One region of the Paenibacillus sp. FSL R7-0652 genome, then DNA from elsewhere that is predicted to be linked to it. Evidence: riboswitches for the same ligand, from Rfam matches in the RefSeq annotation. Region 1 holds a riboswitch; the other holds the start of a gene.
The links. Region 1 has a riboswitch for thiamine pyrophosphate ahead of MKY97_RS02440 (ABC transporter substrate-binding protein). Riboswitches for the same ligand answer to the same signal wherever they lie in the genome.

Region 1 (4,215 bases):
TGTCAGCAGGCCGCCGATGATGTGGAACAGGGTGCTTTTACCGCAGCCGGAAGGGCCAACGATAGCGACGAATTCCCCTTTTTTCACTGTCAGAGACAGGCCGTTCAGCACAGGCAGTTTACGCCGCCGTTCTTTGAAGGACACGTGAACATCGGCGATGTCCAGCGCAGGTGGGAGCGGAGCTGAAGCATCATGTTCGGCATGTTGGTCCTGTTGCTGTTTCATATGAGGATCACATCCTAATGTACAAAATACGATAACTTTCTAAGCTGTTAACAATCCCAAGCATTGTTTCCAGCAGTGAATTCAATCTAGCGTTTCTGTGGACGCCAGCGGACAAGCAGTTTCTCCAGCAGTGCGATCAGCAGGAAGAGCAGCAGGCTGAGCGCTACGATAATCATAATGGCGACAAAAAGACGATCTGTCCGATACGCTGACTTCTGCAGCATCATATAATAGCCGATGCCCTTGTCAGCACCGATCCACTCGGCGATGATGGCGCCCATCACGCTGTATGTCGCAGCGATTTTGATGCCCGAGAATATGGACGGCAGAGCGTGGGGAAGCTCCAGCTTCCAGAAGATATGACGGCGCTTCGCACCCGCCATACGCATATAGTTCATCATGGCAGCATCGGTGCGTGTCAGCCCATCCATGGCCGCAACGGCCACTGGAAAGAAGCAGACCAGAATGATCGTAATCAGCTTGGGCAGCAGGCCGAAGCCGAACCAGATCAGCAGAAGCGGTGCGAGCGCGATGGTCGGAATATTTTGACTAAGAATAAGCAGTGGATACAAGGCCGATTTGAGAAAAGGGATCAGATGCAGCACCATTGCAATCAGCAGACCAACGGCCGTACCTGCCGCAAAACCGATGAGTGTTAACTGAATTGTTGCAGAAGCGTGCATGCCAAGTCGATCGGCTTGAGAAGCTGCTTCATGGGCAATGTCAGAGGGTGCAGGCAGCATCCATTTCTCAATATGGAACAGGGAGACCGCCACCTGCCATATCGCAATAAAGAGAATAACCGCCACAAAGGGCGGCCATACACTTTTGAAATAGGAAGACATTAGCGGTATTTCTCCGTCAGCGTATCCATGCTGAATCCGTCTGGACTATGTGCAATTTTGACCTGTGAGATAATGCTTGGGCTGCCAGCTTCCACGAGTACTTCGTGCATTTTACGGACAACCTCCAGCAGCTCCTCCAGTTCGCCTTCCATGGTAGTGTCGAGTGCATTGACCTGATATTTCAGGCCGGATTGCTGAATCACTTCGATGGCACGGTCTACGTATGGATAGGAGTTCTCGCCGTTCGGCGTTTTGGGAATAACTTGAATGCTGAGTAATGTACTTGCCATGAGAGATCAAAACTCCTTTTCGGGTGTATTTAAAATGAGAAGTTGATGTAGAAGGGGGAACTCGGCGAACCTTATAGACGATCGCTTTGCTTTTTTAAGTTCTTTCCTCTTCGTTCAAACGTGTAAATATCATATTTCAGTGTTACATTTAGATTCATTTTATTGTGGTAAAAACTCGTTCGTATAGGCTTTCGTTACATCAATCTTTTTATCCAGCAGTTTCTTGCTGAACATCCAGTCGGTGTAGTTTTTCCATACGTCTTCCTTTTGTTCACCCCAGCGCGGTGCATCATCCTTATATTTCGGGCTGAGCCATTTCTGGCTTGCCACTACTAATTCCTTGTCCAGATCGGGTACAGCTTTAATCAAAATATTCGCTGCTTCTTCAGGGTGATCAATCGCATATTGGTATCCTTCAGAAGTGGCCTTCAGGAAAGCTTTCACCAGTTCAGGGTCCTTCTGAATCGTTTGCTCGTTGGTTACAAGCACAGGGGTGTAATAGTCCAGCGCTTTGGCATAATCCTTCACATATAACATGTCAATCGGCTCCCCGCGCAGTTCAGCCTCAATTCCTGTCCAAGCGTAGAAGATCCAGGCAAAATCAATGTCCCGTTTCACGGCTGTGAAGAAATCGGCATCGCCCATGTTAATGTTTTTAACTTTGGATACATCAGCACCTTCGCCCTCCATAATGGACTGCATCACGGCTTCTTCTACCGGAGAACCCCAGCCGCCGTAAGTTTTACCTTCAAAGTCTTTGGGGGATTTGATCTTGCGATCTACCGGAGCGGCAAAACCGGATGTATTATGCTGAATAACTGCTGCAATGGACACCAGTGGAACATCCTGCGTGCGGGCCTGAGTTACACTCTCCTGGTAGCTGACGCCAAACGGCACTTCACCCGAGGCAACCATCGTATCTGCACCGCCGGCACCTGGTTGTACAATCTCTACATTCAAGCCAGCAGCTTTATAAAAACCCTGATCCACTGCTGCGTACAGACCGGTATGATTCGTATTAGGCGTCCAGTCGAGCACGACCTTCACATCTTTCAGTGCAGCGCCACTGTCATCGTTCGTTTTCCCTGAACTGGCCGCACCTTTCTGCTCAACTGGAGCCGTTTCTTTGCCACCACATGCAGCTGCGGTTACCAGCAGTACACACATGAGTAACAATCCCATTGTTTTACGCCATTTCATCGTGTTTCTCTCCTTCGGTATGTCCGGCCTATGGCACGGGGTACTCCTTGGCTTCATATCCAATCCCTTTGCATAAATCGACGAATTTATACTTGCAGGTTGTCCGAATAACGTCATTTTTCTGTTTCTGTTTGTCCATAGAAAACAAAAAAAGCGCCCCGTAATCCGGGACGCGTGCAGGCGTGAGAGAATGGCTTTCAGCTTATGGCTGTGCCGTTGCAATATACTCCGATTCCTACGCTGGCATGATCCAGATCAGGTCTAAGGGTTAGTATCTTGATGGGATACACTCTCAGCCGGCCAATTCCGACTCCCCTGGGAAACTATGAAGTTACGGGCATTACTAGGTGTAATTATAGGCGAGTAAAGGGAGTGTGTCTAGGGTGTGTCTTGAAAACTACTGAAGTGCATCTTTTACCGCCTTTTCGCCCCCTGCTTCGTCACTTTCCCTTGACGTGCCCCGGCACGCCTGCGGAAAACTTCCTAGCTTGGAACGAAAATTCAGCAAAATTGGCTTCCTTCAGCGTTTTCAGACACACCCTAGTCAACAAATCGTTCACATAATGTTCACTTATGTAAGGGTGGTCACAATCTCTATAATGATCCCAGTACAGAAAGGATGAGTATATTGCCAGGAAGCAAGAAAGAACAAGTTATTTTTGGACTTATGATGTGTACGGGAATGGTCGTCGTCATGATGACCTTCAATCTATGGCACACGGGAATGTTAAGCGAGATGTCTGCGATGCAGATGCTGCTGCAATTCGTAATCTGTTTTGTCATCGCTTTTGTGGTGGAGTCGTTCATCGTTGGACCTGCAGCGAGAAAAATGGCCTTTTCCATCCCTTTTGCGAGATCCAGTAGAATCAAAGGGATCGTTACCATGTCCTTTTTTATGGTTGTCGGGATGGTTTTGATCATGTCTCTATATGGGATTATGACAGCCTATGCAGCTGATCAGTTAGACGGAGCATCTGTGTTCGGCGCATATTTTCATACGATTGCTCGTAACATTAGTCTGGCTTTACCGTATCAGTTGATCGTATTGGGGCCGCTAGTACGGTATGTATTTGGCAAGTTGTTCAAAGGACAAGCAGCCGTTGTATCCGTTTAATTCATTTTAATAGTCACGAAGGAGTATTTCCTGGGCAATGGCTAATTGCGTTCCCTTAAGAAGTTCTAGCGTAAGCCACCCAATATAAAATACCAATTATAACAGCGGCTATAATAATCGTGGTGATAATCCCGCTCATCCAAGTACCTCGCTGAGCTTGGTGGGCAAGTTCGTCTGCTCTTCGTTTGGCAGCTTCGGCCTCTTGTGAGTTCAAAGGGTTAGGACTCATATTCATAAAGCAACAACTCCTCATCTGTAGTCTGATCAAACCATAGTGCAGTTTGTTTACAGGAAAACCATCCAACTTGAGATCGATTACTCGAATAATTGCTTAATCGAAGCTAAAGACATAACGATGCTAATTGCAAGAAGGAAAATACCTCGGAATTTGATACGGATGATGTCGGATTGCATTAACTCGTCTTTATTACGGTTGAATGGCCATGAATCCGGTATGATCAGGGCTCTGGTTCCAAAGACGAATCCGATTAAACTAATCAACAGAAAGACGATGAAGTAAAACATAAGCTCACCCCTTGAG
Region 2 (4,215 bases), 3.2 Mb from region 1:
CAGGTTATCTCTCGCTTGGCAGCTGCCACGCCCTGCACTCCATTGTTATTTACAACGAGACGAATGTCCTGCACACCTTCCCAAATCCGCGCTCCCATCATGTGAGCTGCCCTCGCATAAGCTCTGGTCAGCGACACAGGCAGCACTTCGCTCTCCAAAGGTCTGTAATAAGCTCCGTACACATCCCGGTTCAGCCATGCCGCTTCCCGCTGCACAGTGCTTCTGTCCCACCAAAGCTGATTCTTAACTGATGAATTATTTTGTTTATCTTTGCAGCGACTCAGCTCACTATAGGAACGAAAAGGTGTGATAAAACCGGTGTGCCTAAGACCTATCTCCATTCCTGTAAGAGCGTACAGCTGCTCTTTTTGGTGATGCAGCAGTTCTCTGCTGTCGCGCGCCGCCCGTGCAATAAGAGGATGGGCAAAATCCTCACTATCTGCTGCAAGCATACCAGCGGCTGCACCTGAACTCCCACTCGCAATCTCGGACTGTTCGAGAAGCAGTACTTCCCTGCCTCTGGATGCCAGTTCAAAAGCAATCGCACAGCCGATAATTCCCCCGCCAATAATAATGGTTTCTGCTTGGAAAGCTTCTGACGGTTCAGTTGATGGTTTACATATGGAGTCAAGCTCAGGGTTATCGTATTTACTCGATGAGGGGAAAGCCTCCTCAGATTGATTCATACTTTTCTGTTCCACGTTCTCATCTCCTTAACTTCGCAGCTGTACATCTCCTTGGCTGTCGACCATTCACATTCCGGCTTCCACAGCTTGTTTGAAAAGAGCGGCAGCATAGGCTGGGCTTTCATGTTTTAAAATACTTGAAATTACAGCGGCCCCCCTGGCTCCAGATGACCGGACAGCCTGAATATGGCTTGGCTGTATACCTCCGATCGCGATAACAGGCACGCGAACACTTGAACATACCTCTGCCAATACGGCCAATCCCCTTGGTGCTGTATCCGGTTTGCTCTGACTCGCGTACACATGGCCGAAAAAAAGGTAATCTGCTCCAAACTCTTCAGCGATTCTCGCCTCCTCGGCGGAATGCACGGATATGCCTAATCTCATTCGGACATCATGCTGATGCCAGGCTGCCATCTCCACTCCTGCCTTATGCAGCATCTCCCGACTCCAATGCACACCTTGATAAAAGGGGCTGGACTCCGACGGATTCGCACCATTTATTACAATGTGAGATGCTGGAATACCGGACGCTGCCATCTGCTTGGCCCAGTTGAACCGCTGCTGCAGCGTGAGATGCTTTTCCCGGATGTGAATATAATCCACCCAAGGCCATATTTCCTTGGCTGCCCGCAGCATGGCCGCTTGTTCCCCTTTATTTGTGGATACAGCATGCAGCTCAAAAGAGCAGTGATCTTGTTCACACCTCTGTCTAAAGCTCTCTTCCAACTTCTGCGGTTGGTATTTCTTCTGCTCGGCTAATTCCTTCATCTGCTCACGTAATCTCCCTGCTTCATTCTCGCATTTTACTGTACGCAGCTTTGTTCTCCCTCCTCACATCGCTTATACGGAAACCAAAAATATTAATAAAAAATCAAAAAAGCCGCTCCCGTAGGGGAGCGGCTGCGTATAAACAAAGATTCAGTTCAATAACGAAAATGCAGTTATACCTGTTAACAGTTAAAATACCCATTAACTATTAGCCCGGTATCGAAAGCCTGCATCACCTGCAGTGTAGAGATCCTGTTCATATTTTGGAGGATCACTTACTGTCGTTTTTGCTGAAACGCGCCACTTCCCTACGCTGGTATGATCCAGATCAGGTGCAAAGGGTCCGGAATCGCATTCTTCCATCTCAGCCGCTCGTGCGGCCCCCCTAGTGTTCATATGAAGTTGTAGCCTATATTACCACAGTCGAATTTTTTTGTCATCGTGCATTTTCGGACCACTCTTCTACATTCCACGTTTTGGTAACCCAGTCTTCGTAAAAATCCGGTTCGTGCGATACAAGCAAAACGGTTCCTTTATACTCTTTCAATGCACGCTGCAGCTCAGCTTTTGCGGTGACATCCAGATGGTTCGTCGGCTCATCAAACAAAACCCAGTTGCTTTCCCGCATCAGCAGTTTACACAATCGGACTTTAGCCTGCTCTCCTCCGCTCAGCATATTAAGAGGGCGAGTGATGTGCTCATTTTTGAGACCACAGCGTGCAAGATGCCCTCGCACTTCGTTCTGTGTCAGATGTGAAAATTCATTCCAAACATGATCGATCGGTGTAATATTTTCGGCACGCACTTCCTGTTCGAAATAGGCTGTCTCCAGATAATCTCCCAGAAATGTTTTGCCGCTGATTGGCGCAATCTTACCCAGAATGGTCTTGAGCAGTGTCGATTTACCAACGCCATTACAACCAACGATAGCAATCTTTTCTCCACGTTCTATCGTCATTGTCATTTTCGGCAGCAGCGGGTATGTGTAACCAATTTCAAAATCAATACCTTCAAAAACGGTTTTACTGCTCGCCCGGGCATCCTTGAATTTGAATGTTGGTTTTGCCGCTTCATCCGGACGATCAATCCGGTCAATCTTACCAAGTTGTTTCTCCCGGCTCTTCGCCCGTCCTGAGGTCGAAGCTCTGGCCTTGTTCCGCTGAATGAAATCTTCCTGCTTTTTGATATACTCCTGCTGCTTCTCATAAGCATCAATGTGCTGTGCTTTTTGCATATCCGCCATTTCCAGGAACTTCTCATAATTGGCAGCGTAACGCGTCAATTTGGCAAACTCCAGATGGTAGATGACATTCACAACTTCATTCATAAACTCCGTATCATGGGAGATCAGCAAAAATGCATGCGGATAGTCTCTCAAATATCGTGTCAGCCATTCAATATGCTCTACATCCAGATAGTTTGTCGGCTCATCCAACAACAACGCAGTAGGCTTCTCCAGTAATAGCTTGGCAAGAAGTACCTTCGTACGCTGTCCGCCGCTAAGTGCAGCAACATCACGATCCAGCCCAATGGCATTCAATCCCAGACCATTAGCCATTTCTTCCACTTTGACATCAATCAAATAAAAATCGCCCTGTTCCAGCTGTTCCTGGATCTCGCCCATTTCTTCAAGCAGCTGCTCCAGCTTGTCCGCGTCTGCATCGGCCATCTGGTCGGTGATGGCCATCATTTCCTTTTCCAATTCCAGCAGCGGCAGAAATGCATCTTTAAGAACATCTCGAATCGTCCTACCTGGTGTTAACTTGGTGTGTTGATCCAGATATCCATAACGAACTTTCGGCGTCCACTCTACTTTACCGCTGTCTTTAAGAAGTTTTCCTGTAAGGATATTCATTAATGTTGATTTCCCGGCGCCATTAGCTCCGACTAGACCTACACGCTCTCCGGCAAGCAGACGAAAAGAAACATTTTTAAATAACGTTCGGTCTCCAAAGTTGTGACTGACGTTCTCTACTGACAATAAACTCATAAGATGAGGCTGCTCCTATCTATTTACATTACTTTAGTTCACGTTTCAAACCCCTATTCTAGCACAGATTCTGTGTTTTCTGAAAGTAATGAAAAATGGGCAGAGCAGTTATACTCAAAATACCCTCTCGCTGCTGCCTGCTTTGCAGTCGTAAATACCTCCTCCGCACGAAAACCGGGATTACATGTCGCAGGATAATGATATTTAATGCCTGTTGCGGAATCCATTCCGCCAACAACTGCTGTTCTTTTAACCAGTCTTCCTCCGCCAATTGCATAATTGTTAATTTTTTGATCTCCAGCAGCAATACCTTGGATAAAAGCCATCAAGCCAGTATCATTGATCGAATTGTACCAATCTTCCTGTGAGATCAAGGGCATCGTGAACAGATAAGATATCCCATTTTTCCTGGCGAATTCATTATGACGATTGATGACGTCTGCCAGATCATCCTGAACACGAGTCACGATCCGGCTGCGCCGCACCTGTTCAAAGACCGCTGCGTCTTGAAGGACTGTAATTGTTGAGTCTGCAGCCAGTTCCTGCTGAAATCCTTCGATCCATTTTCCCATACCGGCATCATAAGCATAAATATAACCGTCCAGTGTAAAATTAATGCTGTTTCCGTCCGAATCTGAGTATGTATAAGGTTTTTTAGCGCTCCACACATGTCTGAAAGACCTTTCTGTCTCCCCGGTCATTGCGGTCTCTTTGGCATACATATAATAACCGTCATAATCGAGTATCACGATTGCCGGAATGTAGTCA

Region 2: another riboswitch for thiamine pyrophosphate. It lies ahead of MKY97_RS16565 (thiamine phosphate synthase); the one in region 1 lies ahead of MKY97_RS02440 (ABC transporter substrate-binding protein).

Annotation. Positions count from the first base shown of each region.
Region 1 is NZ_CP152001.1:507,754-511,968, forward strand. It holds gene MKY97_RS02425 (ABC transporter ATP-binding protein) at 1-225, opposite strand, end outside; gene MKY97_RS02430 (ABC transporter permease) at 312-1,070, opposite strand; gene MKY97_RS02435 (thiamine-binding protein) at 1,070-1,360, opposite strand; gene MKY97_RS02440 (ABC transporter substrate-binding protein) at 1,520-2,560, opposite strand; TPP riboswitch at 2,775-2,887, opposite strand; gene MKY97_RS02445 (hypothetical protein) at 3,180-3,674, shown strand; gene MKY97_RS02450 (hypothetical protein) at 3,730-3,909, opposite strand.
Region 2 is NZ_CP152001.1:3,741,762-3,745,976, forward strand. It holds gene thiO (glycine oxidase ThiO) at 1-701, opposite strand, end outside; gene MKY97_RS16565 (thiamine phosphate synthase) at 753-1,457, opposite strand; TPP riboswitch at 1,746-1,854, opposite strand; gene MKY97_RS16570 (ABC-F family ATP-binding cassette domain-containing protein) at 1,894-3,447, opposite strand; gene MKY97_RS16575 (hypothetical protein) at 3,501-4,215, opposite strand, start outside.